4 regions of the Micromonospora sp. NPDC005413 genome follow, and region 3 is predicted to be linked to each of the others. Evidence: riboswitches for the same ligand, from Rfam matches in the RefSeq annotation. Region 3 holds a riboswitch; each other region holds the start of a gene.
What was found. A riboswitch is a leader RNA that binds a small molecule or an ion and turns the genes downstream of it on or off. The one in region 3 is predicted to bind cyclic di-AMP.
Positions count from the first base shown of each region.

Region 1: it holds a riboswitch for cyclic di-AMP, as region 3 does, so the genes downstream of both, ABZS37_RS08710 (NlpC/P60 family protein) here and ABZS37_RS24855 (hypothetical protein) in region 3, are expected to answer to the same signal.
Region 2: it holds a riboswitch for cyclic di-AMP, as region 3 does, so the genes downstream of both, ABZS37_RS21945 (hypothetical protein) here and ABZS37_RS24855 (hypothetical protein) in region 3, are expected to answer to the same signal.
Region 4: it holds a riboswitch for cyclic di-AMP, as region 3 does, so the genes downstream of both, ABZS37_RS25480 (transglycosylase family protein) here and ABZS37_RS24855 (hypothetical protein) in region 3, are expected to answer to the same signal.

Region 1 is NZ_JBEXEV010000004.1:251,953-258,802, forward strand. It holds gene ABZS37_RS08695 (zinc metalloprotease) at 212-1,195, shown strand; gene ABZS37_RS08700 (pyridoxamine 5'-phosphate oxidase family protein) at 1,274-1,831, opposite strand; gene dcd (dCTP deaminase) at 1,909-2,487, shown strand; gene ABZS37_RS08710 (NlpC/P60 family protein) at 2,555-3,595, opposite strand; cyclic di-AMP (ydaO/yuaA leader) riboswitch at 3,608-3,744, opposite strand; gene ABZS37_RS08715 (peptidoglycan recognition family protein) at 3,979-5,961, shown strand; gene ABZS37_RS08720 (NlpC/P60 family protein) at 6,036-6,850, opposite strand, start outside.
Region 2 is NZ_JBEXEV010000022.1:92,253-99,838, reverse strand. It holds gene ABZS37_RS21970 (heavy metal translocating P-type ATPase) at 1-1,846, opposite strand, end outside; gene ABZS37_RS21965 (hypothetical protein) at 1,859-2,830, opposite strand; gene ABZS37_RS21960 (copper ion binding protein) at 2,845-3,054, opposite strand; gene ABZS37_RS21955 (metal-sensitive transcriptional regulator) at 3,209-3,505, shown strand; gene ABZS37_RS21950 (YibE/F family protein) at 3,875-5,245, shown strand; cyclic di-AMP (ydaO/yuaA leader) riboswitch at 5,412-5,548, shown strand; gene ABZS37_RS21945 (hypothetical protein) at 5,553-6,572, shown strand; gene ABZS37_RS21940 (carbonic anhydrase) at 6,628-7,356, opposite strand; gene ABZS37_RS21935 (MarR family winged helix-turn-helix transcriptional regulator) at 7,584-7,586, shown strand, end outside.
Region 3 is NZ_JBEXEV010000028.1:91,750-99,335, reverse strand. It holds gene ABZS37_RS24860 (hypothetical protein) at 106-615, opposite strand; gene ABZS37_RS24855 (hypothetical protein) at 738-1,754, opposite strand; cyclic di-AMP (ydaO/yuaA leader) riboswitch at 1,811-1,941, opposite strand; gene ABZS37_RS24850 (cation diffusion facilitator family transporter) at 2,086-3,003, opposite strand; gene ABZS37_RS24845 (AAA family ATPase) at 3,110-5,227, opposite strand; gene ABZS37_RS24840 (alpha/beta hydrolase) at 5,335-6,282, opposite strand; gene ABZS37_RS24835 (carbonic anhydrase) at 6,453-7,076, shown strand; gene ABZS37_RS24830 (hypothetical protein) at 7,148-7,477, opposite strand.
Region 4 is NZ_JBEXEV010000030.1:42,736-50,321, reverse strand. It holds gene ABZS37_RS25515 (FMN-binding glutamate synthase family protein) at 1-303, shown strand, start outside; gene ABZS37_RS25510 (N-acetyltransferase) at 429-950, shown strand; gene ABZS37_RS25505 (GNAT family N-acetyltransferase) at 947-1,528, shown strand; gene ABZS37_RS25500 (YafY family protein) at 1,423-2,397, opposite strand; gene ABZS37_RS25495 (VOC family protein) at 2,492-2,929, shown strand; gene dinB (DNA polymerase IV) at 2,987-4,174, shown strand; gene ABZS37_RS25485 (hypothetical protein) at 4,300-4,668, shown strand; gene ABZS37_RS25480 (transglycosylase family protein) at 4,764-5,432, opposite strand; cyclic di-AMP (ydaO/yuaA leader) riboswitch at 5,432-5,603, opposite strand; gene ABZS37_RS25475 (peptidoglycan-binding domain-containing protein) at 5,929-6,411, shown strand; gene ABZS37_RS25470 (peptidase inhibitor family I36 protein) at 6,507-6,911, opposite strand; gene ABZS37_RS25465 (BTAD domain-containing putative transcriptional regulator) at 7,096-7,586, shown strand, end outside.

The DNA of each region.
Region 1 (6,850 bases), on a different contig from region 3:
CGGCACCACTGTACCCGAGTCACCGAGCCCGTGCACCCAGGTACCCCCGCGCGACGGCCGCCCTGCCGGCCCGGCCTCCCCCGAGGAAAGAAGTTTCCCGGCGGCAACATATAGCCGTTCTCAAATTGATCGATGAGTTGTAACGTCTGCCTCACGTTTCCAGCCACGGCGTGACACACCCCCTGCCACGCCGCCAGAAAGAGGTGGGCCCATGGGACTCCGTCCCAACCTGCTGACCCGGCGTGCCGCCGGTGTCGCGTCGACGACCCTCGCGCTGCTGCTCAGCACCGCTGCGGTGGGCGTCGTTCCGGCCGCTTCGGCCTTCTCGGCGGCGCCCGGCGGCGCCTGCGTGGAGCCCGCCGACAGCCACGCCAACGCCCGGGCGAAGCCCGGTGCCGCAGCCAAGCACGACCCGAACGAGCTGACCGCCACGCAGGTCCGCCAGCGGGAAGCCGACCTGGCGGCGGCGCTGCGCGAGCGCGCCAGCTTCCGCACGGGTGCCGGCGCGATGGCGCTGGCCACCGTCACCATCCCGGTGGTGGTGCACGTGATCCAGGAGAACAGCACCCGGGCCGGCGGCAACATCCCGGACTCGCTGATCACCTCGCAGATCAGTGTGCTCAACCAGGCGTACGCCGGGGGCACCGGCGGCGCGGTCACCGCGTTCGCCTTCCGGCTCGACAAGATCAACCGGGTGACGAACCCGTCGTGGTACCCGATCGTGCAGGGCTCGTCGGCGGAGCGGTCGATGAAGTCCTCGCTGCGGGTGGGCGGCAAGAACACGCTCAACATCTACCTCGGCGAGCTGAGCAACGACCTGCTGGGCTGGGCAACCTTCCCGCAGCGGAACCTGAACACCATGGACGGCGTGGTCGCGCTGAACGAGTCCCTGCCGGGCGGCACCGCGACCAACTACAACCAGGGCGACACCGGCACTCACGAGGTGGGGCACTGGCTGAACCTGTACCACACCTTCCAGGGTGGTTGCGGTGGCTCGGGTGACAGCGTCAGTGACACCCCGGCCGAGGCGTCGCCCGCGTACCAGTGCCCGACCGGGCGGAACACCTGCTCGGCGACCGGGCTGGACCCGATCACCAACTTCATGGACTACACCTACGACTCGTGCATGTACCAGTTCACCCCGGGGCAGGCGACCCGCATGCTGACCGCGTGGAACGCGTACCGCGCGGCGTAACTCTTCCGCGTACACCCGGTGCCGGCTCCGTCGTGACGGAGTCGGCACCGGCGTCTCCGCCTCAGGGTCCGGCCGTGGTCAGGCGGCCGTGTACTGGACGTCGCGGTTGAGACGGGTCGGGCGCGTCTGCGGTACGACGAGCGGCGCGGCCGCCGCCGACGGGGCGTGCGGGTCGAGCCAGACCCGAACGGCCGGCCGACCCGGCGCGAGACCCGGAATGCCCGCGGTGTGCTGCTCGCGGCGGGTCAGCATCGCCACGTCGACGGTGAACTCGAACAGCCGCCAGTCGACCTGCGGCTCCGCACGGGCGCCCTGCGCCAACCGTGCCACCCGCGTCGGGTCGGTCACCGGATGGGCGCGCCCCGCCACGTACGCCTCGTCGTCGCTCTCCTCCGGAGGGAACGAGTGCAGCGCGTAACGGCCGTCCCGTTCGAGGTCACGGCGCTTCGGAGAGTCGATGACGAAGCAGAAGAGGCCCTCGTCGGTGATGACCGGGGAGACCGGATGGACCCGGGGCCCACCGTCGGCGCGGACCGTGGCCAGATAGCCGAAGCCCGGCCCGTACTGCTGAAGGAGAACGCGGATCCCGTCGGCGAGTCGGGGCTCGTCGGCGGCGAAGTCGGACCAGGAAGCCATGTGGGCATTCTATCGAACAAATGTACGAAGAGCGACCTCGACACGCTGGTCACCGCCTACCTCGCTATGGTGGTCCGATGCTGCTCTCCGACCGCGACCTGGTCTCCGAGATCAAGGCCGGCACGCTGGGCCTGGAGCCGTTCGAGCCCACCCTGGTCCAACCGTCCAGCATCGACGTGAGACTCGACCGACTGTTCCGGGTCTTCAACAACCACCTTTACACCCACATCGATCCGGCGATGCAGCAGGACGACCTGACCTCAGCGGTCGAGGTGCCCAACGGCGAGCCGTTCGTGCTGCACCCGGGGGAGTTCGTGCTCGCCTCGACGCTGGAGGTCATCTCGCTGGGCGACCAGCTCGCCGGCCGGCTGGAAGGAAAGAGCTCACTGGGCCGGCTCGGGCTGCTCACGCACTCCACCGCCGGCTTCATCGACCCGGGTTTCTCCGGTCACGTGACGCTGGAGCTCTCCAATGTGGCGAACCTGCCGATCACCCTCTGGCCGGGCATGAAGATCGGGCAGCTCTGCATCTTCCGGCTCTCCTCGCCGGCCGAGCACCCGTACGGCTCGGCGGTCTACGGTTCGCGCTACCAGGGCCAACGTGGGCCGACGCCGAGCCGCGCCTGGCAGAACTGGCGCGCCTGGCCCACCCGCTGATCCCTGAACGCACGACGAGGGCCCGCCGCGAACGGATCGCGACGGGCCCTCATGCGTCGGGAATGGGTCAGCCTGGGCGGCCGTAGCTGTGGATCGGGCCGTCGTCGACCTTCTTCATCTTGACCGGTTGACCAGCCTGCGAGGCGTGCACCACCCAGCCACCGCCGACGTACATGCCGACGTGGTGGATGTCGCTGTAGTAGAAGACCAGGTCGCCGGGGCGCAGGTTGGCCTTGCTGACGTCCTTGGTGACGCGGCTCTGCGCGGCGGCGTTGTGCGGCAGCGACACGCCAGCCTTGGCCCAGGCGGCCAGCATCAGCCCGGAGCAGTCGTACGAGTTCGGGCCCTCGGCGCCCCACACGTAGGGCTTGCCGATCTGGGCGCAGGCGAACTTGACGGCCGTGCCCGCGGCGCCGCCGGGGTAGCTGCCAGGGCAGGGCGCCGGGCGCAGCGAACCGCCGCCACCGTTGCCATACACCTTGAGGCGCAGCTTCTGCAGCCGGTCGATCTCCTCGTTGATCTGCTTCTTCTTCGCCGCCAACTGAGCTTCGGTGCGGGTCAGCTGGGCCACCATCTCGTCCAGCGGCGCCTTCTGCTGGGCCAGCTCGTCGCGCAGGTCCGCGACCTGCCGCACGTCCTGCTGCTGGTTGTGCGCGAACCGGTCGAGCATCTCCAGCTGGCCGACCACCTCGCTGGGTGACCGGCTGCCCAACATCGCGTTGACGGTGGAGACGTTCTCGCCCTTGTACGCACGGACGGCGATGGCGCTGACCTTGTCCATCGCCGCGTCGACCTCGCGCTCCAGCGGGGCGATCCGGGCGGCCAGCGCGTCGGCCTGCTTGCGCTTGGCAGCCAGGTCGGTTCGGGTGGCGTTGTGCCGTTCGATGATCGGTTCGAGCTTGTTCCAGTCGGCGTCGATCTGGCGCTCGATCTCGGCGACGGACGGGTCCGCGTGGGCCGCCGTGGCGCTGCCGGTCAGGACGACGGCGACGCCGGCCAGTGCGGCGAGGGCCGTGGTGAAGCGGGACCAGCGTGGGCGCGGCACGATCGACGTCGGGCCGGCTGACGCCGACCGCTCGGACGACGGCCGCGGGGCATGGAGTGCCACCGGGTTCCGTACTCCTTCTTCCTGACCGCCTACCGGGTTAGCTGACGGGTTCGGGCGGGAAGTTGGCGCCCTACCGCAATGGCTGCGGATTCACCCCGGGAGAACCTGGGTCCCCGGTTCGCTCGGAAGCGACTCGGCGGTGTCGGTCCGTTACCGCCCGGGCTGGGCGGACCTGCTATCGGGCCGACAAATGACCAGAGTAGAGACGGCTGTTACCGATCCGCAACCCGTGCGGCCGTGACACTCCGTACCGATCCGAAAGGGTCACCGACCGTGTGTGAAGATTTTTTTCCAAATACCTCGATACATGGAAAGGTATTGACGCAGACTCCCGGGCGGCGCGAAGGTGACCTCACCTTCACTCGCAACATCTAGGGGGTTCGATGCGCCACTCAACCCTGTCGACCGGCCGGCGCGCACTGCTCGCCGCCGCCGTGGTCGCCGCCGCGACCGCGGTGCCGCTACCCTCCGGCCCGGCCGCCGCCGCGCCCACCGTCGACCGCCAGCAGCAGTACGCCGCCGCGGCGACCGAGTACGGTGTGCCGACCGTCGTGCTGCTCGGCGTCTCCTATCTGGAGTCCCGCTGGGACAGCAACGCCGGCACACCGAGCACCAGCGGCGGCTACGGCCCGATGCACCTCACCGACGCCCGGCACGTGGCGGCCCTGCCCGGGCGCGGCCACCACGACGCCGGCACCGAGGACCCACGCGGCGACGACTCCCGCTCCGCGAGGCTGCCCGCCCCCCGGCCGGCCGAGGATCCCGCGCCGCCCGCCGCCGCGTTGCAGACCGTGGACGCCGCCGCCGCGCTGACCGGCGCCGCCCCCGAGGCACTGCGCACCGATGCGGGCGTCAACATCCGGGGCGGGGCCGCGCTGCTCGGGGCGTACCAGAGGGAGTTGGGCGCGCCGGTCGGTGCCGACACCGACCCGGCGGCCTGGTACGGCGCGGTGGCCCGCTACGCCGGCGCGGACAGCGCTGACGCCGCGGCGGCCTTCGCCGACGAGGTCTTCACCACCATCGGCGCTGGCGAGTCCCGGGTGACCGACGATGGCCAGCGCATCACGCTGCCGGCCCGCGCGGTGCAGCCGCAGCGTTCCTGGTTGGACCGGCTGGGCTTGCGCCGCCTGGCTCGCCCGGACGGGCTGGAATGCCCTCGCACCATCTCCTGCGAGTGGATCCCGGCGCCCTACGAGGCGTTCGGCGACGGCGACTACGGCAACCACGACCTCTCCGACCGGCCCGCGCGGCAGAAGATCGAGTACATCGTCATCCACGACACCGAGGCGAGCTGGGCGACCACCCTGCAACTCGTCCAGGACCCGACGTACGTGAGCTGGCACTACTCACTGCGATCGGTCGACGGGCACGTCGCCCAGCACGTGAAGACCAAGGACGTCGGCTGGCACGCCGGCAACTGGTACGTGAACGCCAAGTCGATCGGCCTGGAACACGAGGGCTTCGCGGCGCAGGGCACCTGGTACACCGAGGCGATGTACCGGACCTCGGCGAAGCTGGTCCGGCACCTGGCGCTGCGGCTGGGCATCCCCCTGGACCGCCAGCACATCATCGGCCACGACAACGTGCCCGGCACCGTCGCCTCGACCGTGCGCGGGATGCACTGGGACCCGGGCCCGTACTGGGACTGGACGCACTACTTCGACCTGCTGCACGCCCCTCGGCTGGACACCGGCACCCCGGCCACCGGGCTGGTCCGGATCGACCCGGACTACGCCACCAACCAGCCGGCGTTCATCGGCTGCGTCACCGTCGGCGTGCCGTGCGCGCCACGCGGCTCCTCGGCCGTGGTGCTGCGCAGCGCGCCGTCCGCGGACGCCCCACTGGTCAACGACATCGCGCTCCGCCCAAACGGCACCCCGAACACGATGGAGGTGTCCGATCACGGCGCCCGGGCCTCCGCCGGTCAGACGTACGCGCTCGCCGGCCGGCAGGGCGACTGGACGGCGATCTGGTATCTCGGTCAGCGGGCCTGGTTCCACAACCCGGCGTCCGCGCCGACCGCCAGCTGGACCGTCGGCGTGGTGGCCACCCCGAAGCCCGGACGGGCCACCATCCCGGTGTACGGGCGGGCGTACCCGGAGCAGGCCGCCTACCCGGCCGGGGTGCCCTACCAGGCGATCTCACCACTCCAGTACACGCTGTCCGCCGGGCAGCGGTACGCCGTCGGCGCGGTTCTGGCCGGCGAGTACTACCGGGCCAGCACGTTCGACGGCTCCTCGCCGGGTGACTGGACGGTGATCCGCGGCCAGAACCGTTACGCGCAGATCCAGTTCGGCCACCGCATCATGTACGTCGATCTAGCCGACGTGCAGCTGCTGCCGTCACCGGTGGGCGCGCCCCGCTGAGACGCCACGCGCTCCACCGATAACCACGACGGCCCCCGGTCGGTGACCGGGGGCCGTCGTCGTGCCTGTGGGGATCAGCCGGGTCTGCGGAACCCGGCGACCGGCATCGTGTTGATGCTGGACACCTGCACCGGTTTGCCGGCCCGGGGGGCGTGCACCATCTGGTTGTTGCCCAGATACAGCCCGACATGACTCAGGCCGGCGAAGAAGAAGACCAGGTCACCGGGGCGGGCGTCGGCTCGCGAGATGGCCTTGCCCTCGTTCCACTGGTCACCGGTGTGGTGGGTGAGGCTGATCCCGGCGGCCTTGTAGGCGTACTGGGTCAGCCCCGAGCAGTCGAACGAGTTCGGGCCGGTGGCGCCCCAGACGTACGGCTTGCCGACCTTCCCGCAGGCGGTCCTGATCGCGGTACGGGCGGCCGCACTGACCACTCCGTTGATGGTCGGGCAGGCCGCGGTCACGACCGTGGTCTTGGGCATCGACGCCTCGAGCTGCTTGATCTCGGCGTCGATCTGCTTCTTCTTGGCCGCCAGGTCGTTCTGCTGCTTGGTCTGGGTGACGATCAGCGCGTCCAGCTTCTGCTTCTCGCCGTCGTACTTGGCCCGCACGGCCAGCACGCTCTCGACCTCTTTGCGCTCCTGCGAGGCCAGCCGGTCGAGGACGGTGAGCTGCTCGGTCAGCGTGTCTGGCTTGGCGCTGACCAGCAGTGCGCCGATGTCGTGCGACGGGCCCGAGATGTAGTAGCGGGAGGCGAGGTCGCCGACCCGGTTGAGCGCCAACTCGCTCTGCAGCGCAAGCGGCTCGATCTTCTTCTGCAGGTCCGTCGACTTCTTCCGGTTGACCTTCAGCTGCGCCCGAACCTTGTTGTACTGCTCGATGGTGGGCTCCA
Region 2 (7,586 bases), on a different contig from region 3:
GCACCTCGGCGATCACCTCGTCGATGCCCACCTCGGCCGCGACCGCGCGGGCCACGGTGGTGTTGTCCCCGGTCAGCAGGACCGGGGTGAGCCCCAGCGCGCGCAGCCGGGCCACCGCCGCCCGACTGGTCGGCCGGACCACGTCGGCGACCGCGAGCACGCCCCGGGCCCGCCCGTCCCAGCCGGCGACGATCGCCGTACGGCCGGCGGCCTCCGCGTCGCTCACGGCCCACTCGACCTCCGGCGGTACGTCGATCCCGCGCTCACGCAGCAGCCCGGGTCGGCCGACCAGCACGTCCCGCCCGTCAACCGTGGCGGTCACGCCCAGCCCTTCGAGGTTGCGGAAGCCGGTCACCGGGGGCAGCGCGCCGGCCTCGGCGGCACCCGCGGCGACCGCACGGGCGATCGGGTGCTCGGAGGCGGCCTCCACCGCGCCGACGAGCCGGAGCAGCTCGGCCCGGTCCTCGCCGCTCGCCGGCACCACGTCCACCAGGGTCATCCGGCCGGTCGTCACGGTGCCGGTCTTGTCCAGCACCACGGTGTCCACCCGCCGGGTCGACTCCAGCACCTCCGGCCCCTTGATCAGAACGCCGAGCTGAGCACCCCGGCCGGTGCCGACCAGCAGCGCGGTCGGGGTGGCCAGGCCGAGCGCGCAGGGGCAGGCGATGATCAGTACGGCCACCGCGGCGGTGAACGCGGCGGTCGGGCCGGCCCCGGTGCCGAGCCACCAGCCGAGCGTGCCGACGGCCAGCGTGATGACGATCGGCACGAAGACGCCGGAGATCCGGTCCGCCAGACGCTGCACGGCCGCCTTGCCGCTCTGCGCCTGCTCGACCAGGTCTGCCATCCGGGCGAGCTGGGTGTCCGCGCCGACCCGGGTGGCGGTGACGACCAGCCGCCCGCCCGCGTTGATGGTGGCGCCGACCACGCCGTCGCCCGGGCCTACCTCGACCGGCACCGACTCACCGGTGAGCATGCTGGCGTCGACGGCGGAGGTGCCCTCGTCGACCACCCCGTCAGTGGCGATCTTCTCCCCGGGGCGGACCACGAACCGGTCACCGACGGCGAGCCGGTCCACCGGGATCAGGGTCTCCACCCCGTCACGCAGCACCGCCACCTCCTTGGCCCCGAGTTCGAGCAGGGAGCGCAGGGCGGCACCTGCGGTCCGCTTGGATCGGGCCTCGAAGTAGCGGCCGGCCAGGATGAACACGGTCACCCCGGCGGCGGCCTCCAGGTAGATGTTGCCGGCGCCGTCGGTGCGGGTGATGTCGAAGCGGAACGGGTGCGTCATCCCGGGCATTCCGGCGTCACCGAGGAAGAGTGCCCAGAGCGACCAGCCGAACGCGGCCAGGGTGCCGAGCGAGACCAGCGTGTCCATGGTTGCCGCGCCGTGCCGCAGGTTGGTCCAGGCGGCCCGGTGGAACGGCAGCCCACCCCAGACCACCACCGGGGCGGCCAGGGTCAGCGACAGCCACTGCCAGTAGTCGAACTGCCAGGCCGGGACCATGGCCAGCAGGACCACCGGCAGGCTGAGTGCCACCGAAACCCAGAGCCGGGTACGCGGGCCCTTCAGCGGATCCACCGGCTCCTCGGTGGTGGCGGGCGGCGACGGCGGTGCGGCCGTGTAGCCGGTCTTCCGCACGGTCTCGATCAGGTCGTCCGGCGTAACGCCGTCGGAGTACCGGACGGTCGCCTTCTCGGTGGCGTAGTTGACGGTGGCGCTCACCCCGTCCATCCGGTTGAGCTTCTTTTCGATCCGGGCGGCGCAGGCGGCGCAGGTCATGCCGCCGATCGCCAACTGGATCCGGTTCGGCACCGCAGGCAACGGTCTACTGGTGGTGGTCATCGTCTGGTCCCGTCAGTTGTGCCCGTGCCCGGGGGTGCCGTGGTCGGCGCCGCCGGTCGGTGCGGGTCCGCTGGGGTCGCCCCCGGTCGGCGGGGCGTCGGCCGTTGGAGTGCCGGCCGGGGGAGTGCCGGTGACGACGGTGAACTCCGCGGTGTGCACCGTCCCGCCGTGCCGGAAGTCGAGGTAGAGCCGGTAGCTGCCGGCCGAGGGCACCTCGGCGAGGAAGGTGACGGCCGGGCCGGGTTGGGTCCGCCCGTCGCCGGGCGTTCCGTCCGGGTGCACATGCAGGTACGCCAGGTCGCCCCGGCGCAGTGCCACCAGGTGCCCGTACGCGCCCAGGTAGGGCTCAAGGTCGGTGACCGGCTGCCCGTCCCGGTTGACGGTCAGGGTGAACGGTGACGTGCGGCCGGGCGTCGGCGCACCGGTCAGGGTGACCGTGTAGCCGTCGACGGTGGTGCTGGTCGCCGGAGCGGGCAGCGGCCGTTCGGTCAGCTCACCGGGGACGGTCACGTCCACGCCGAGGGTCAGCGGCTCGCCCCCGGTCGGGGTGAAGTCGGCGAACGCCCGCCACTGCCCGGGGCCGGCCAGCGGGGTGTCGACCCGCCAGGTGCCGTCCGGGGCCAGATCGGGGTGCACGTGACGGAAGCCGGAGAGGTCCCGTCGGGCGACGATCAGGTGCATCCGCTTGTCGTGCGCCACGTCGTACCGGGTCACCGGGCGCCCGTCCGGCCCGGTCACCCGGAAGGCGAACTCGTCGGCCGGGGCGTCGACCGGTTCGAGGGTGTAGCCGCGGTCGGAGACCAGCAGGCCGCCGGGGAGCCGGTCGGTCGCCTCGTCGTGCTCCCCTGTCGCGTGGACGGCACCGCCGTCGTGCCGGCTGTCGGCGACCGGGGCGGGGTCGACCAGCCGGCCGACCCCGTAGGTCGCGCCGAAGACCGCCGCCAGACCTACGACGAACCCGGCCAATCTCGTCACGGTGCGCATGCCGGCCCCTCCGATCACGCGTCGACGAGGTCGTAGCCGGCCTCGTCGACAGCGGCCCGGACAACCCCGGTGTCCAGCGGCTGGTCGCTGCTGACGGTGACCCGGCCGGCCGCGAGGTCGACCTGGACGTCACGCACGCCCTCAATGGCACCGACCTCGGCGCTCACCGCGCTGACGCAGTGCCCACAGGTCATGCCCTGCACCTGGTATGTCGTGTTGATCATCGGAACGTCCCCCTTCGCCGCCTCCGAAGCCTATACCCCCAGGGGGTAAGCCGAAGGCGGACCTCTGCCCTTGCACGTTACCGGTACCCGGTGGGGGTATCCGGCGAGAAGACGACCGTACCATACCCCCCAGGGGTACGCTATCCTTGTCGACATGACCGCACCCACCCCGATCCGCGGGTACACCGCCAGCAAGGACCAGCTGCTCACGCGGCTCCGTCGCGTCGAGGGGCAGGTCCGCGGCATCGAGAAGATGGTCGACGACGACCGCTACTGCATCGACGTGCTCACCCAGATCTCCGCAATCCAGGCCGCACTCGACAAGGTGGCGCTGGGGTTGCTCGACGGGCACGCCCGGCACTGCATGCACGAGGGGGCGGCCGAGGGCCGGGCCGACGAGATGGCCACCGAGATGATGGCGGCAGTCGGCCGGTTGATGAAGCGCGGCTGACAGCCCTCAGTCCGGCGCCGGGTCGAGACGGACCCGGCGCAGCAACTGCGCGTTGAGCGCCACCACGTTGTGGCCCGCCACCCAGGCCCGGCTCCGCCGGTTCGACCACCCGACACTCCGTCGCGACCTGCAACCCCGGGGCGCGCTGGTTAGCATCTTCCACGATGACCCTCCGTATGCCGCTGCACAGCCGGGCACCGGCGCCACCACGACGTGGCGCCTTCGGCCGACCGGGCCGGGCACTGACCGTCCGTGATCGAGCGGTCGGCAGCCAGCGATTTGCCGCACCTCTCGCCGCGTTTCCACGGCAACGGTGAACCGACCGGCCCGCTGACCCGTACCCCGCACCGGATCGTTGGGAGTCTCGCCTTGGGTTCCGACCACACCCACCCCGCTCCGTCCGCCCCGCCCCGGGTACGACGGATCCTCGTCATGACGGTGGTGCCCCTCTTCGTCGCCACCGTGCTCGCCGCCGCGCTGCTCTGGCCGCGCGGCGGGTCCCCGCAGACCGACGGCGGAGCGGACGTGCCGCGCTACCCCGGCACGGTGACCCGGGTGGTGACCGAGCCGTGCCCGCCGGTGCCGTCGAGCCCCGAGGGCACACCGAGGGTCGGTGCCGGGCCGTGCGGCACGGTCGACGTCCGGGTGGACGACGGGCCGACCGCCGGCCAGCAGGTGCGGACACCGGTGCCCGACGGGCCCGGCGCGCCCCGGGTCGAGGTCGGCGACGAGGTCATCCTGGTCGAGCTGACCGATCCGACCGATCCCACCACCAGCAACTGGAACATCGCCGAGCATCAGCGCGGCACCCCGATGGTGTGGCTGGCGGTGGTCTTCGCCGCCGCGATCGTCGCCTTCGGTCGGTGGCGGGGCCTGGCGGCGCTCGCCGGGCTGGCCGCCAGCTTCGCCATCCTGCTCACCTTCGTGCTGCCAGGCATCGGCGCAGGCAAATCACCCCTGCTGATGGCGGTGGTCGGCGCGGCCCTCATCATGTTCGTGGTGCTCTATCTGACGCACGGGGTCACCGCGCAGACCTCGGTCGCGGTGCTCGGCACCCTGGGGAGCCTGGTGCTGACCGGTGTGCTCGCCACCATCGCCACGGCCGCAACCCACCTCACCGGCTTCGGCAGCGAGGATGCGACGACACTGTCGATGTTCCAGGGCGACGTGGACCTGCACGGCCTGCTGCTCGCCGGGATCATCATCGGCTCGCTCGGGGTGCTCGACGACGTGACGGTCACCCAGGCGGCCACCGTCACCGAGCTGGCGAACGCGAACCCCGGGCTGACCCGGTTGCAGCTGTACCGTGCGGCCACCCGGGTCGGCCGCGCGCACATCGCCTCCACTGTCAACACCATCGTGCTGGCGTACGCGGGCGCGTCGCTACCCCTGCTGCTCCTGCTCACCGCCGACTCGCGGCCGATCGGGCAGATCCTCACCAGCGAGTTCCTCGCGCAGGAGATCGTCCGCAGCGCGGTGGCCACACTCGGTCTGATCGCCGCCGTGCCACTGACCACCGGGCTGGCCGCGGTGGTGACCGCCGCCGGGCGCACGGATGCCCCTCCGTCCGCCGACGCTCCCGCCCCGCGACCTCAGCCGGCCCGGGCGGAGGCACTGGCCGCATTCATCTCACCGCGAACAGGCCGACCCGGCGAGCCGGATCCGACGCGGACCCCACCCCCACCCACCGCCACCGACCGGTGGCCGGAGTCGAACAGGAGCACAGATACGGCATGGTGACACTCCTCAGCGTGACCAGTTTGGGCATCCGCCCTGAGAACCGCGTCACTGGTCACTCAACGCCATGGCGAAATGACACTTTTGGTCGACATCAAGGCGTAGCTCACCAGGCCGGCTCTCGGGTAACCTCGCTGCCGGTTACCGATGAAGGCGCGAAGCGGCGCCTGCGGTGCCACCGCCCAATCGCCAACCGGCGAGCCGGGGACCCAGGTACGCGTACGTGGGGTGAATCCGCGTCAGCGGTAGGGGCCACTTCCGCCCCGAACCCGTCAGCTAACCCGGTCGGCGGTCGACGGAAGGGAACATTGTGACGGCACCCCTACGCCGCTGGTTGACACCCGTGGTGGCCGTGATCGCCGCACTGACCGTGCTCGCCGGGCCCCTCCCGGCCCATGCCGCCCCGACGACCCCCACACCGTCCGGGCACGAGGAGGACGGCGAGCCCCAACTGCTCAACGACGTCATCGAGCAGGCCAACCGCGACTACTCCGCCGCCAAGTCCAAGCTGGACAAATCCAAGAAGCGACAGCAGGAGTTGGCGCTGGAGGTCGACCGGGCCAAGGCCGACCTGGACGCGCTGGCCCCACAGGTCGGGCAGATCGCCGCCCAGGCGTACCGGACCGGTCGGATCGGCGCGATCGCGATGCTGCTGGAGAGCGACGCCCCCGACTCGTTCGTCCAGCGCGCCTCGGTGCTCGACGAGATGAACATGGTCAACGAGAAGAAGCTCTCCGAGGTCAACACGGTGAAGGCCCGCGCCGAGCAGGCCAAGCTGGCCCTCGACACGGAGGTCCGCGAACAGCAGAAGCAGACCGCCCTGATGGCGAAGCGGAAGAGCGAGGCGGACAAGGCGCTCTCCCTGGTCGGCGGAAAGGGCTTCACCGGCGGCCTGGTGGATGCCACCTCGCCCGTCGCCCGCATCGGCCCGGGTCGCACGTCGGACGGTGACTGGAAGCCCCAGTCGTGCAGCGAGAACGACCCCACCACGTCCGGCTGCGTCACGCCTCGCACCCTGCACGCGTACAAGGAGGTCAAGCGGGCCGGCTTCAGCCGGTTCGTCGGCTGCTACCGCTCCGGCGGGCCGTGGGAGCACCCGAAGGGCCGCGCCTGCGACTGGTCGCTGCAGAAGAGCGGCTTCGCCCCGTGGCACAACGAGGACACCCGGACGTACGGCAACAACGTCGCCGCGTTCCTCATCCGGAACGCCGACCGGCTCGGCATCTACTACGTGATCTGGAACCGGCAGATCTGGTTCCCGGCGACCGGGTGGAGTTCGTACAGCGGGCCGTCGAACCACACCGACCACGTCCACATGTCGCTGCTCTGACCCGCACGATCCCCCGTCGAGGGCCGTTCCGCGTCGCGGGGCGGCCCTCGACGCGTCAGGCGACGGCGGACGCGGCCGGGTCGGTCGACCCCGCCGGCACGTCGAGCGTCGCGAAGCCGGCCGGCACGGCGGCCACCGGGCGCACCGCTCCGGCGGCGAGCCGATACGACACGCCCACGACCGCGCACCGCCCCTGCGCCACCTCGTCGGCCAGCACGGGCGACTGCCCCAGCAGCGTCTCGACCGTCTGCGCGATGTGGATGTCGACGATGTCGTCGATGTCGTCCACGCCCTCGGCTTCGGCCCGGCGCAGGCTGGGCAGCACGGCGTCGACCACCGCCCGCAGGTGCCCACGAGGTGGGGTGCCGGTCGCCACGACCTCCCGGGCCGCCTGCACCGCGCCACACGAGTCGTGGCCGAGCACCACCACCAGCGGGGTGCCGAGCACGGTCACCGCGTACTCCACGCTGCCGAGCACCTCCGGGCCGGCGGTGTGCCCGGCCGTACGGACCACGAACAGGTCACCCAGCCCTCGGTCGAAGATGATCTCGGCGGCCAGGCGGGAGTCGGAGCAGCCGACGATCACCGCGAACGGGTGCTGCCCGTCGGCCACGGCAGCACGGTGCCCCGCATCCTGATTGGGATGGCGTGGGGCACCGCTGACGAAGCGTTGGTTGCCGGCGGTCAGCTCGGCGTACGCCCGGGTCGGCTCGCTGGGCGCAGACGCCCGGTCGGTGGTCCGCTGCGGACCCGGCTGCCCACCGGGTGTCCCGGGTTGACTCATCCCCGCACCTCGTCTTCACGCATCTGACCTGGTCAACCGACTCTTCAGCCGGTTCTACGGCGGGCGCTGGCCCGCGCTCCACCGTCACACGCACCGTAAGTCGCGTCAAGGTATGCGTGATATAGATTTCATACGTTGACCCCGGTCCGACCCTGGGTAACGTCCCGAGGGCAGGGCGGACGAGACTCCCCTGCGGGCAGGGCGGACATCCGGAGGGGCGGTCAACGATG
Region 3 (7,586 bases):
CCCGCGCCCCGCGCCCGCGCCCCGCGCCCCGCGCCCGCGCCCCGCGCGCCGCGTCATGATCGTGCTCGATCGTGGATGTAGTGGCCTCCGGGCGCCAGGAGGCCACTACATCCTGGTTGCAGCGCGATCACGACGCACGAGGATGGGTCGCGCCCCGGGCCGCCGGCCCCACGGCTTGTAGGTGGACAGCACCGTCGCGATGATCATCAGGCTGGTCGACACCGCGGGTGCGATCACCAGGTCGGCGCGATCCCGCGCCGGCAGGGCGGCGCCCACCGCACCGGCGTGCCGCAGATTCGGGGTCAGCAGGAAGAGCACCAGCCCCACCATCACCGTGGTGAGCACCAGCTTGACCAGCACCCAGCGGTAGCGCAGCAGGCCCCACGGAGTGAGCAGCGCGCTGGTGACGCCGATCAGCCAGACCAGCACGCTCAGCGGCGCGAACAGCACGGTGCCGACCAGTGCCGCGACCGGATACATCACGGCCGGGTCGGCGCCACGCTGCACGGCGATGCCGAGGGTGAGCAGCACCAGGTCGGCGCCGAGCCAGCCGAGCGAGGTGACCAGGTGCAGGGTGAGCAGCCCCTTGCGGGCGGTGGGCGGGATCCGTCGCATACCGCGATGCTGCCCGCCGACGCCGGCCGGGTCGTCCGACGGCCGGCGACATCAGGGGTACGCCCTGTGACGTAGCCGTGGTCGGTGCCCCCCATGTGTGAGAGGCACCGACCACGGATGGGTCAGTAGACCGACAGGTGCACGTGGTTGGTGTGGTCGCTGGACGGGTCGCCACCCGCCCCGCTGTACGACTTCCACCCGCTGCTGGGCAGCCAGATCTGCCTGTACCAGATCACGTACAGCACGGCGAGCCGATCGGCGTTGCGGATGAAGTACGCGGCCAGGTTGTTGCCGTAGGTCTTGTCGCCGCCGGTGGCGTCGCCGCCGAAGCCACCCTTCTGCGCGGCGAAGTCGCAGGCCCGGCCCTTCGGGTGTTCACCGGAGCCGCTGGGGCGGTGGCAGGAGACGTACCGGGTGAAGCCAGCGGCCTTGGCCTGGTTGAGCGCGTGCAGGGTGCGCGGGGTGATGCAGCCGCTGGCCGGCGTGGGGTCGTTGACGCTGCACGACTCCGACGGCCAGGAGCCGTCGGAGTTGCGCGGCGCGGCCGTCGCGTTGGCGGCGGAGGTGCCCCGGTTGGAGCCGGTGTCGGCGGTGGTCCGCGGCTTGGGCGTGGTGGCCACGGTCAGGGCCCGTTCGGCCTGCTCCTTGCGCTTGGCCATCACCGCGACCTGCTTGCGCTGTTCAATGATCTCGCCGTCCAGGGCGACCCGGGTGCGGTTGGCCTGGTCCTTGGTGGCAAGCAGGTCGCGCAGCACCCGGTCCTCGTTGGCGGCCACCGCCTCCAGCGCGGCGGCCCGATCCATGAAGCCCTCCGGGGTGTTGCTGTTGAGCAACGCCGACATCGCGCCGAGCCGGCCGGTGCGGTACGCCACGCCGGCGATCTCGCCAACCTTGCCGCTGCGCTGGTCGAGCTCGGCCTCGGTGGTCTTCAGTTGGGTGGCGAGCTGCTGCTGCCGCTGCACGGAGGTGTCCAGGGCGCGCTTCGCGTCCAGATAGCCCTTGCTGGCCGCGTCGAGCTGGGCCCGCAGGGCCGGGGTGCCGCCCTCTTCGTCGGAGTCGGGTGCGGCGGCGGCCCGCAGGCCGCTCGGGGGTGCGGCCGAGGCGGCGCCGGCCGGGAGCGCGACGCCGAGGGCGAACATCGCGACGATCAGGGCCGCCAGTCGGGCGGAGGGTGGTCGTGCTGGTGCCACTGCGCATGTCCTTCCGTCAGCCGCCGACCGGGTTAGCTGACGGGTTCGGGACGGAAGATCCCTACCGCTGACGCGGATGCACCCCAGGAACGTGGTTCCCCGGTTCGCCACTCGGGCGATTAGGCGGCGACCACCACCGGCGCCGGGAGGGCGCCGCCTGGTGGAGGCCGGGACCGAGCCTACCGGTGCCGCTGGGGCAGGTGCAGCCGATGTGACGGACGGTGCGTACGTCGTCACGATGAATACCGACGAAGCCGAACAAAGCTCTTGAAAGCTACCGTCACCACTCGACCGGGCCGCAGGCCCCGGAGGCGGCGCTGGGCTCGATCTGCAACGTCGCGTGCTCGATCCGAAAGTCGTCGTGCAGGGCCGTACGCGCCGCGGTGAGCACCGCGCCGACCTCCGCGCCGGGCGCCATGGTCAGGTGCGCGGAGGCCACGTCCATGCCTGAGGTGAGCGTCCAGACGTGCAGGTCGTGCACCTCGACGACACCGGGCACCGCGGCCAACCGGTCGTGCACGGCGGTCACCTGGAGGTGTTCCGGGGCGGCCTGCACCAGGATGCGGACGGCGGCGCGTGCCAGCCGCCAGGTACGCGGCAGGATGAACACGCCGATGGCGACCGCGACCAGTGGGTCGGCCCACCACCAGTCGGTGGCGGTGATGAGCAGTGCCGCGCCGATCACGCCGAGCGAGCCGAGCAGGTCGCCGAGCACCTCCAGGTAGGCGCCCTGGAGGTTGATGCTCTCCCGGGCTCCGACGCGGAGCAGGGCGAAGGCGACGATGTTCGCGAGCAGGCCGAGCACGGCCACCGCGAGCATCGGGCCGGCGATGACCTCGTGCGGGTCGCCGAAGCGGCGGATCGCCTCGATCACCACGTAGACCGCGACGCCGGAGAGCAGGACGGCGTTGGCGAGCGCGGCGAGCACCTCGAGTCGGTAGAGCCCGAAGGTGCGTTGCGGGTCGCCGGTGGCGCGCCGGGTTGCGGTGATCGCGGCGAGCGCCATCCCGATGCCGAGCACGTCGGTGAACATGTGCCCGGCGTCGGAGAGCAGGGCGAGTGAGCCGGTGTGCAGGGCGGCCACCGCCTCCACCACCATCAGGGTGGCGAGCAGGCCGAACGCTGCCCAGAGTCGGCCTCTGTGCCGGTGTGCGGCATTGGCGACCGATCCATGGTGGTGGTCATGACCTGCGCCCACGAGATACACCCTCCGCTGCCAGTCAGGACCCGGTCAAATGTATGCTCACATCGCTATGTGTGCAAGTGTACGGCAGGCGGCTCTCGCCGGCAGCCACCAGCACGGATCAGCCGGTCGGGTCGATGGTGGTGAGCCGCTGAGTGGCCCGGGAGAGCGCGACGTACAGGGTGCGCACCCCGGCACCCGGATCGGCCCGGATCTCGCTCGGTGCGACCAGCACCACCGCGTCGTACTCCATGCCCTTGGCCTCAAGGCTGGTCACCACCTGCAACCTTGGTGCGTCGAGCGCGCCGAGCCAACCGACGACCTCGTCGCGGCGGGGGACCGGCGTGATCACCCCGACGGTGCCCTCCACCTCGGCCAGCAGGCCGGTGGCCGCCTCCACGATCGCCGTCTCCAGCCCCGCCGCGGGCACCACCAGCTCGACCGGATCGACCCCGGTGGAGCGGACGGCGGTCGGCAGCGGCAGGTCAGGGTAGAGCCGGCGGATCTCCGCCGCCGCCACCGCGAAGATCTCCGCCGAGTTGCGGTAGTTGGTGGTGAGCGTGAAATCGTGCCGCTTGCGCCGACCCAGCGCCTGGTCCCGGGCGCGGTCCAGCTCGTCGGGGTGGCCGGTCCACGCGGTCTGCGCGGGGTCACCCACCACCGTCCAGGAGGCCAGGCGGCCACGTCGACCGATCATCCGCCACTGCATCGGTGAGACGTCCTGGGCCTCGTCCACCACCACGTGCGCGTAGTCCCGGTAGTCCGCCGGGCGCTCCCGAGCCGCCGCACGCGCGGCCCGCTGCCGGTCGCCGAGGGTGCTCAGCTCGCGTACGCCGCCAGCGAGCTGGAACGGGTCGCGCCGGGCCCGGGCCGGCTGCGCCGGCTTGCCGAGCAGCGCGTCCAACTCGTCCAGCAGTGCCACGTCGGCGATGGTCAGCCCGGTCGATTCGAGACTCCGGTACGCGGCGTTGAGCAGCCGGATCTCCGCGGAGGAGAGGATTCCCGAGGCGTACCGGCGCAGCCGGTCCGGCTGCGCCAACCAGCCGAGCACGTGCCGAGGGTGCAGCCGAGGCCACCACGCCTTGAGGAACTCCCGAAACTCCGGCCGCTCGGCGATCTCGGCCTCGAAGGCCCGCTGCTCCGGCAGTCGAGTGATGCCCACCTCCCGGGCCTGGGCCCAGAGCGCGGCGAACACCCCGTCGAAGCCGGCCCGGCGCACCTCGTTGCGTCGGGCGCCCCGTTGCAGCGCGCGGTCCCGGACCCGGTCCAGCGCGGCCCGGTCCAGCCGCAGCAGCGTGCCCCGGTAGAGCAGCCGCAGCTCACCCGGGCCGCCGGGCACCGCGTCACGGGCCGCCCGTTCCAGCACCTGCCGCATCCGCAGCGACCCCTTCACCGCGGCCACCTCGGGCGGATCGGTGCGGGTGGCGGTCATTCCCGGAAAGAGGGTGCCCAGCGAGTGCAGGGTCGCCGTGTCCTCACCGAGCGACGGCAGAACCGAGGCAATGTACTCGACGAAGACCGATGACGGGCCGACCACCAGGATGCCGCCGCCCGCGTACCGGCTGCGGTCGGAGTAGAGCAGGAACGCGGCCCGGTGCAGAGCTACCGCGGTCTTGCCGGTGCCCGGGCCGCCCGCGACGATCGTCACTCCGGAGCCGGGCGAGCGGATCGCCTCGTCCTGCTCCCGCTGGATGGTCGCCACGATGTCCCGCATGCCCCGGCCGGTGGCCTTGGACAGGGTGGCCAGCAACGCGCCGTCGCCGACGACCGTCATCCCCTCCGGGGCGGCGGTCGGGTCCAGCAACTCGTCCTCGATCCGGGTGACCCGCTCGCCACGGGTCTGGATCGTGCGGCGGCGCACCAGATCCAGCGATTGCGCCGGGGTGGCCTGGTAGAAGGCGGCGGCGGCCGGAGCCCGCCAGTCGACGACCAGCGTGGTGGCGTCCTCGTCCCGGATCCCGAGTCGCCCGACGTGCAGCACCTGACGGTCGCGCAGGTCCATCCGACCGAAGACCAGCCCCTCGTGCTCGGCGTCCAGGGTGTGCCGCCGCTGCGCCGCGTGGAAGACCATCGCGTCGCGTTCGACCAGCGCACCGAACGTGCCCACCCGGGCCATCCGGTAGCCGTCGCGCTCGGCGCGGACCGCCGAGCGCCGCAGTTCGGCCAGTCGGGCGTACACCCGGTCGAGGTGGCGTTGCTCGGCGGCGATCTCCTGCTCCAGGCCGGTCTGGTCGGTCAACGCATGCTCCTTCGAAGATCGCCGGCAAGCGGCGGGAACCGCGCGGGCCAACGCAGAAGGGTACGGCCTCCGGCCCGGCCCGGCGCGCCCGAGGTGCGGGAACGGGGTCAGACACCCGTCGTGGCGGGGGTCGCGCCGTGTGTGCGGGGCGGCTGTTCGGCGAGCACCCGACGCAGGACGCCGGTCAGGGCGGCGTTCACCTCGTCCGGGCGCTCCATCATGAGCATGTGCCCGGCACCCGGGCAGACGGTCAGCTCGGTGGCCGGCAGGGCCGCGGCGATCGACTCGGCGCACGGCGGTGGGGTCAGCCGGTCCCGGTCGCCGACCAGGGCGGCGGCCGGCAGGTGGGCCAACGCGGCGAGGGTGTCCAGCCGGTGCTGTGTGCCGATGGAGGCGCGGAACCCGCCGATCGAGCGCAGCGAGGCACGAGCCACCGCCGAGGTCACCAGGCGGATGTCGGCCGGCTCGCAGCGGTCGCCGAAGAGTATCCACCGGATGCTCGGTTGCAGCGCGTTCAGCAGTGCCCGGGGCGCTCGCCACGAGCCGCACCGGGCCAGCACGCCGGCACCGGTCGTCTCGGCCAGCCGGATCAGTCGGGTGATCCGCGGCGAGAGCCCGTAGGCGGTGTGCGTGTGCCCCTCGGCGGTGGTCGAGACGAAGACCAGTCCGGCCGTACGGGCGGCGAAGTGCGCGGGGTGGCGGTGGGCGTACTCCATGATCGTCATGCCGCCCAGCGAGTGCCCGACCAGGAGCACCGGCCCGGCCGGCGCCACCGCGTCGATCACCGCGACCAGGTCGTCGCCGAGCTGGGCCAGCGTGGCCGTGGGCAGCGCCATGCAGCTGGACCGGCCGTGCCCCCGCGCGTCGTAGGTGACCACCCGCACCGCCCCGTCGAGCGACGAGGCGGTGAGCGCGTCGACCTGCCGGTGCCAGGCGCGTCCATCCAGTGTCCAGCCGTGCAGCAGGATGGCGGTGACCTGGGCGTCCGTCGGCCCCGTCGCCTCGACGTTGAGCCGTACGCCGTCCGGCAGACCGACCTCGAACCGCTCCGGCATCGCCACCTCCCCAGGGCCGCCCGGCACCACCAGCACCTCCGATACCCGGCGGTAACACCGGCTACCCGCCAGGACACCGCGCCAATCGCGCCGTGGCCAACATTCCCGACCCCGCCCGTGGTCTCCGACGGCGGGCCAAGCTGAACGGCATGGTGTCGTCGGGATCGCCCATGGGCGGGACGTCGGGGCAGGGGCGGCAGGCCGGCGGCACGCCGCGCGCCGCGCTGGCCGATCTGCTCGCCGGCAACCGGCGGTTCGTCAGCGGCCAGCCGGTGCATGGACACGACGTGACGGCCGCCGCTGCCGCCTCCGGCGACCAGCAGCCATACGCCGTGGTGCTCGGCTGCATCGACTCGCGGGTGCCGCTGGAGGCGATCTTCGACCAGACCTTCGGCGCGATCTGCGTGATCCGTACCGGTGGGCACGTGCTCGATCGCGCGGTGTGCGGCTCGATCGAGTACGTGGTCGGTCAGCTCGGCGTACCGCTGGTCATGGTCCTCGGCCACGAGCGGTGCGGCGCTGTGGGTGCCGCGGTGGACGCGCTGCGCACCGGGCAGCGGCCCGGGGGCTCGCTCGCGTACCTGGTGGACGAGATCGCCCCGGCGGTGACCGAGGCGGGGATCGACGATCCGGCGGTGCATCCGCTGGCGATCCGCCGGCACGTCCGGCGCACGGTGCACACCCTGCGCGAGGACGACCTGCTGGCCGGACCGGTCGCCGCCGGTCGGGTCGCCGTGGTCGGCGGCCTCTACGACCTGGCCACTGGCGAGGTCGCTCTGCTCGACCCGGGCTGAACCGTCCCGGAACGCGAAACCGCCCGCCGGATCTCCCGGCGGGCGGTTCAGGTGATGCGGTGGGGGAGGGCTCAGCCCTCGAAGACGCCGGCCGCGACCAGGCGCTTCTCGGTGGCCTCCCAGCCGTCACCCGGGTGGGTGGCAGCCAGGTTGTTGATCTCCGCCCGGATCTTGGTGGCGTGGCCGGCGGCGGCCAGCACGCGGATCTCCTCGACGAAGGCGTCGGAGTCCGTGCGCAGGTGCGCGGTCTTGCCGTTGGTCAGGTTCCGCACGTAGGCGTGCTTGCCGCCGTTGAGCGGGATGAGGTACTTGAACTCGCCCAGCACGCTGAGGGCGCCACCCTGGCCAGCCTGGCCGGCCCGGACGGACGCGCGCGCGGTCTTTGAGGTGTTGCTCGCCACGGAGGTACTCCTTGCAAGACGTACGGGAGGACTGGACGTCCGGGGGCTGTGTGCGGGCCCCACTGAACTCGGCCCGCGAAGGTCTAACGCGGCAGAAGCCGCCGGTGGA
Region 4 (7,586 bases), on a different contig from region 3:
CTCACCCGAGGCCTGGACCCGGCGTCGAAGTCGGTCCGGGCGGCCAACTATCTGCGGACGCTGCGCCGCGACCTCACGAAGGTCGCGGAGGCCTGCGGCGTGGAGCATCCCGGCCTGATCGACACGGACGCCGTGGAGATCCTGGACGGCCGCACCAGCTCCACCCCACTGCACGAGGTGTACGGCTACCGCCCGGAATGGGGGCTGCCCTCGGCGGCCGACCGCGCCGAGATCGTCCGGCTGATGGCACCGGAGGCACCGCGGGGCGGTAGTGCCCCGCCGTCGGCCACCGCCGTCGGTTGAGGGCGTGTTGTGGCGCTCTCCGCGCCGAGCCGTCGGATGCGTTAGGTGCCCCAGTCCCCAGGGATGCCAGTCGACGCGCGATAAACGTGTGGAGCCGTCGCCCGGGGGCACTCTATGGTGGCGCGGTGCTGATCAGACGCGAGACGCCCGCCGATGCCGATGCCATCCGGGCGGTGCACTCCGCCGCCTTCGCCAAGGCCGACGGCGATGGTGTACCGGTCGAGGCGACCCTGATCGACGCGCTGCGCGCCGACGAGGGCTGGCTGCCCGCGTACTCCCTGGTGGCGACCGACCTGGACGACCAGGTGGTGGGGCACGTGGTGGCCACCCGCGGTCGGGTGGCCGGCCAGCCGGTGGCGCTCGGGCTGGGACCGCTCGGCGTGCTGCCCGACTGGCAGCGGCGCGGCGTCGGCACGGCGTTGATGCACGCGGTGCTCGGCGCGGCCGACGCTCACGACGAGCCGCTGGTGGTGCTGCTCGGGCACCCCGACTACTACCCGCGGTTCGGGTTCCGGCCGGCCGTGGAGCTGGGCGTCACCCCGCCGCAGCCGTGGGGCCCGCAATACTTCCAGGCTCGCCCGATGAGCGCGTGGCGGGAGTCGATCCGCGGGGAGTTCCGCTACGCCCGCCCTTTCGAAAAGCTGTGATCCCCGCAAACATCCGCCGCCGCCGCGCCACCGATCTCGACGGCTGCGTCGCGGCGCTCGCGGAGGTTCACCGGGTCGATCGGTACCCGCTGAACTGGCCCGCCGAACCGCACCGTTGGTTACGCGAGCCGCACCCGGCGCGCGCCTGGGTCGCCGTCGACGCGGACGCGGCGATCGTCGGGCACGTCGCGGTGCACCGGGTGCCCGACCCGGCGGACGGGCCACCCACCCGGCCGACGGCCGAGGTGGCTCGTCTCTTCGTGTCGCCGGCCGCCCGGGGGTGGGCGCTGGGCAGCGCGCTGCTGGCCCGGGCCCGCCAGTGGGCGAGTGCGCGCGGGACCGACCTGGTGCTCGACGTGGCCTCCAGTGATGCTGCGGCCGCTGCCCTCTACGAGCGCACCGGATGGCGGTGCACCGGCACCAGCACGGCGTCCTGGACCGCGCCCGACGGCAGCCCGGTCCCGCTGCGCCACTACACGCTGCGCTCCGACGCCGCACCAGCCATCGCCGAGAGGCGGCGGGCGAGCAGGGCGGCGGCCTCGCGCAGCTCCGGAGGCTCCAGCACCTCCACCTCGTAACTCAGGCGGGCGACGTGCGCGGCGACCCAGTCCAGGCTCTCCCCGCCGACGACCAGCACACACCACCCGTCGCGGTCGTCCTCGACACGCCCCACCTGAGGCGGCACCAACGCCCGCACCCGGTCGGCCGGAGCGTGCACCCGCACCCGGGCGAGATACCGGTATGGCGCCTCGGTCACGGACCGCTGTACAAAGGCGACCGGGTCCGGGTGCTCGCGCGCCCGGAAACGCCAGGTCGTCGCCACCGCCGCCCGCATCCGGTCCAGGCGGAACGTGCGCCAGTCGTCGCGGTCGACGTCCCAGGCCATCAGATACCAGCGGCGGCCGGTCGTGACCATCCGGATCGGCTCGACCGTCCGTTCGCGCTCCCCACCGTCGCGGCCGGCGTAGGTGAACCGGACCCGCACCGCGTCTCGACAGGCCCGCGCGAGTGTCATCAGCAGCTCCGCGTCGATCTCGGCCACCGGGCCGATGAGGGTCTCCGTGGAGCCGTGCACCGCCCGCACCTCGGCGCGCAGCCGCGACGGCATCACCTGATCGAGCTTCGCGAGTGCCCGCAGCGCCGCCTCGCCCGCCCCGGCGACCGTGCCGCCCGAGGCGAGCCGCAGAGAGACCGCCGTCGCGATCGCCTCCTCGTCGTCGAGGAGCAACGGCGGCAGCCGGGTGCCCGCGCCGAGTTGATAGCCGCCGCCGACACCCGCCGCCGCGTGCACGGGATAGCCGAGCGTCCGCAGTCGCTGCACGTCGCGGCGCACGCAGCGGTCGGTGACCCCCAGTTCGGCGGCGAGCTCAGCGGCCGTCCAGGACGGTCGCCGTTGCAACAGCGCCAACAGACGCAGCACCCGCTCGGTCGTCGCCTCGACGGTCATGTGCCGATCGTTGCACGAATTGCGGAACGACCCTGTCCGCTAGGTGCGGGAGGCTGGGATCATGACCGACCAGATCAGGAATCAGGGAGCTGACATGGCCCGCGACATGCAGATCACGTTCGACTGCGCCGACCCGGCCGCGTTGGCGGCGTTCTGGGTTGAGGCGCTCGGCTACCAGGTGCAGGCCCCGCCCGGAGACTTCGAGTCGTGGGAGCAGGCACTGGAGGCGATGGGGGTGCCGCCGGAGAACCGTAACGACGCCTCAGCGGTGGTCGACCCCGAGGGCTCCAGGCCGCGGCTGTTCTTCCAACGGGTGCCGGAGCACAAGCAGGCGAAGAACCGCGTACACATCGATGTGCGAGCCGCTCCGGGGCTCGCGGGTGACGAGCGGATGGCGGCCCTGGAGGCAGAGGCCGAACGGCTCGTCTCGCACGGCGCCACCCGGCTCAGTCGTCACGAGCCCGCTCCCCCGCTGGGCGCCGGTCACCTCATCATGGCCGACCCCGAGGGCAACGAGTTCTGCCTCGACTGACCGCGCGTTCGCCCAGCTCACTGCCGTAATGGTCGGACGCCATGCGAACATGTGTACGTGTCGCCCGGCGCCAGCATCCTGCACGCCGACCTGGACGCGTTCTACGCGTCGGTCGAGCAACGCGACGACCCGCGCCTCCGCGGGCGGCCGGTGATCGTCGGTGGGGGCGTGGTCCTCGCGGCCAGCTACGAGGCGAAGGCGCGGGGCGTACGCAGCGCGATGGGCGGCCAGCAGGCGCGCCGGCTGTGTCCGGACGCGATCGTGGTGCCGCCCCGCATGTCGGCGTACACGGCGGCGAGCCGCGCGGTCTTCGAGATCTTCCGGCAGACCACCCCGCTGGTCGAAGGGCTCTCCATCGACGAGGCGTTCCTGGACGTGGGCGGCCTGCGGCGGCTGGTGGGGCCACCGGCCGACATCGCCGAGCGGCTGCGTCGGGAGGTTAGTGAACGGGTCCACCTGCCGATCACGGTGGGCGTGGCCCGCACGAAGTTCCTGGCGAAGGTGGCCAGCGGGGTGGCGAAGCCGGACGGGCTGCTGGTCGTCGCGCCGGACGCCGAGTTGGCGTTCCTGCACCCGCTGCCCGTGGAGCGGCTGTGGGGCGTCGGCCCGGTCACCGCCGCGAAGCTGCGGGAACGACGGATTCGTACCGTCGGCGAGGTGGCCCGACTCGGCGAGGCCGCGTTGGTGTCGATGCTCGGGGCGGGCGCCGGTCGGCACCTGCACGCTCTCGCGCACAATCGCGACCCCCGGGCGGTTCAGGTGGGGCGTCGGCGCGGCTCGATGGGCGCCCAGCACGCGCTGGGCCGTACCCCGCATGCCCCTGAGGAGCTGGATGCCATCCTCGCCGGGCTGGTCGATCGGGTCAGCCGGCGGATGCGGGCGGCCGGGCGGTCCGGTCGCACGGTGGTGCTGCGGCTGCGCTTCGGCGACTACACCCGGGCGACCCGCTCACACACCATCGGCAAGGCGACGGCGGACACGACGTCGCTGCTCACCGCCGCGCGAGCGCTGCTACGGGCCGCGCTGCCCGAGATCAATCGCCGTGGTGTCACCCTGGTCGGTGTTTCGGTGGGCAATCTGGACGACAACCCGGTACAGCCGGAGCTGCCGTTCCACCGCGAACCGGGTGCGGAGTTGGACGCCGCGGTGGACGCGGTCCGTGACCGGTTCGGATCGGCGGCGCTCACCCGTGCGGTGCTGCTCGGCCGGGATCCGGGCGTCGAGATGCCGCTGCTGCCGGATTGACCGGTCTGCGGGCCGAGTTCGGGCGACCGAGCTGCGACCGGAGACACATCACAGCAGGTCGGCGGTTTAGCCAGCCGCTGACGGGTGACCCTTGTGGGGTACAGCCTGACAAGGGGGGACCCACGATGTCCGACGACACCAGCAACCGACCGAGCCGTCACGCCGAGCGCCCGCACGACGTGACCGACCCTCTGCTCTGGCAGTTGGCGATCGACGTGCTGAGCGCCCACGAGCCGGACGACGAGGGGCAGTGCCGCAACCTCCAGTGCGCCGGGCAGTCCTGGCCGTGCACGGCTCGCACCGGCGCCGAGCAGTCTCTGCGCGTGTCCCGCAGCACGCCCGCCTCGGGCGAGATGCCCATGGACGGCGACGACAGTGACGATGTCGGCACGGCCTGGCCCGGAAAGGGCGCGGTACCGGCCCAGCGATGGGCCCGCAACGCCGACCCGGTGGCGTCGCATCGCGGGTCGAAGGCGTCCGCCTCGGCGGCGTGACGGCGGGGTGCACCGCCACGAACACGCGGCGCTGCTCAGCGCCACACACGCGAACGCTCGGCCGGTGACCCGGCCGAGCGTTCGCGTGTCATCCGTCAGAGGCTGAGCCGCTGGCCCGGGAAGATCAGACCCGGGTCGGCGCCGACCAGCTGCCGGTTGTGCTCGTACAGGGCCTGCCAGCCGCCGGCCACCCGGTGGGTGACGGCGATCTCCGACAGGGTGTCGCCCGGCTTGACCAGGTACTGGTCGCCCGCCGTCGGCGCGGTGCGCTCGTGGTTGCGGGTCGCCGGCTGCTCGCCGCGCGACGACCGCTCCTGCGGCTTGGTGGACTTCCCGGTCGACTTCGTCGATGACTTCTCGGTGGACTTGGTCGACGGCTTCGCGGTGGACTTGGTCGCGGAGCCGCCCTTCTTGCCGCAGGTCGGCCAGGCGCCGATGCCCTGCCCGTCGAGCACCTTCTCGGCGACGGCGATCTGCTCGCCGCGGCTGGCCAGGTCAGCGCGGGCGGCGTACTTCTTGCCGCCGTAACCGGCCCAGGTGCCCTGCGAGAACTGCAACCCGCCGTAGTAACCGTTGCCGGTGTTGATCTTCCAGTTGCCGCCGGACTCGCACTGGGCGATCGCGTCCCAGTTGACCGCGGCCTGAGCCGGGGCGGCCGGCCCGAAAAGGGCGACGGCGCCGGTGACCGCACCGACGGCCAGGGTGCCGACGGCGAGACGGCGGGTGGTGACCCGTCGATGACGGGGGGTGTAGACAGACGTCATGTGAGCTTCCTCCACGCCGGCGAGGTGAGCTGTCGGGTTCGGGCCGAGGAGCCCGGCCGCACGGTGGCGGCTTCACCCCGAGGTGACATGCACCGAGGAACGTTGGGTCCCCCGCTCCTGCCCGGTGACTGGGTTCCGACGACCGGGGGCAGGATTTGGCGTTGCCGGCCGTGGTGTCCGCAATGGCGAACCCGACCGACGTTAGGCACGTTCGGTGACGGTCGCCCACCCCCTGTGAACTTCTTCACCGGGCCACGCGGGGCGGGTCGCGCAGCGGTTGCGAGCGATCGACGTCTGTGCAGTCACCATCATGGACCGTTTCCGATCAGACGTCGGTCCCGGTGGTGCGTGCCGAGACGAGCGGGTGTGTGTCACCGCCCCGCTGGAACCGCTGTTGGCGAATTGACGTTCGAGCAAGAAACGGTAGATCGATGGTCGCGATGCTTCTGGGCATGCCGGGTTGACCCGAGCAGCCAAGCCCGCTCAGGAGGAGATCATGCCGATCCACCAGAACCGCACCGGGCGCCGCAGCGCCGCCGCCATCCTGCTGACCGTGCTGGCCAGCGCCGGACTCGCCGCGCTCGCGCCGACCGCCGCGCAGGCCGCCACCACCTGCACCAGCCTGACCTACTACAAGGTCGGTGGTTACCCGGGTGAGATGCACGTGCCCACCGTCGGCTGGCAGGACGGTAACAAGACCTGCTACCTGAAGTACGGCAACTCCAACAGCGCGGTCAAGGTGTTGCAGGAGGCACTGAACAACTGCTACTCGCAGTCGCTGCGGCTCGACGGCCAGTACGGCACCAACACCCGCAACGCCGTCTTGTACGCACAGCGAAAGATCAACGACACCTGGGCGTGGGCGAACATCGCCGAGGACGGCGAGTACGGCCCGCAGACCCGGGCGTGGATGGGCTTCGCGACCTTCGGGGTCAACGGTGGCCCGGTCATCCCGAACGTCTGCTACTACCCGGGCTGACCCGCGCGACGGCGCCGGTCGGAATCCCCCGTTGGATTCCGACCGGCGCCGTCGTGGCGTCTCCGGTCCCTCCCCCGCACCGGAGACTCCGGCCCTCAGCACACCCGTACGGCCTCGATACGCGTGTTCCAGGTGCCGCCGATCGCGGCCGAGTCGTACGCCAGGTTCGCCCGGTAGCCGTAGGCGTGCTGGTAGCCGAGCAGGCCGGTGGCGTTGGCGTTGTCCCAGAAGGTGGAGACGGTGCCGGACGCCCGGTTGTTCTTGATCGACTGGGCCCTGTTGCGGAAGTACGAGGGCAGCGTCACGTCGTTACAGCCGTTGTACGGCCCGTCGAGGTAGAAGACGTCACCGGAGAAGTTGATCCCGGCGTAGAGGCAGAGCAGGTTCGAGGGGCAGGCGTAGTTGGCAGCCTGGGCCGGGCTCGGGGCGGCGCCGAACGCGGCGGTCAGGGCAACCGTGGCAACCAGGGCGGACGTGAGCCTTCGCCGAATGCTTCGCACGTGAGTGACCTCCAGGTCTCGTCACGACCGCGTCGGCCGTGAGTCGAATTGCCGACATCGGATTGAGAGATGTCGCTGTGCCTACGATGATCTGCGCGGAAGGTCGACGGATTCCTGCCGGAACCTCAATCCGGCTGTGCCGGCGGGGTTGGCCGACCGGCGGCACGGGGGCGAGCGGCGATTCATGGAGATTCGAATCCTCGGACCAGTCGAGGTGTGGTCGGACGGCCAACTGATCGACGCGGGAGCGGCCCGGCAACGCGCCGTCCTCGCCGCGCTGGCGGTCGACGTGGGCCGGCCGGTTCGCGCTGAATCCCTGGTGGATCGGGTCTGGGGTGACTCCCCGCCTCCCCGGGTCCGGCACAACCTGCACGTCTACCTCGCTCGGATCCGCCGGGTGCTGACCGCTGCCGGGGCGCCGGACGCGCTGGTCCGCCGCTCCGGCGGATACCTGCTGGACCTACCGCCGGAGACGGTCGACGGACAGCACTTCGACGCACTACGGCAGCGGGCCGTCGAGCTAACCGACGACGACCCGGAGCGGGCAGCGCTGCTGCGCCGGGCAATGGTGCTGTGGCGCGGCGAGCCGCTGGCCGGGTTGCCCGGCGAATGGGCAGCCCGGGTCCGGCAGGACTGGCACCGCCGGCACACCGAAACCGTCGTGCAGTGGGCCCG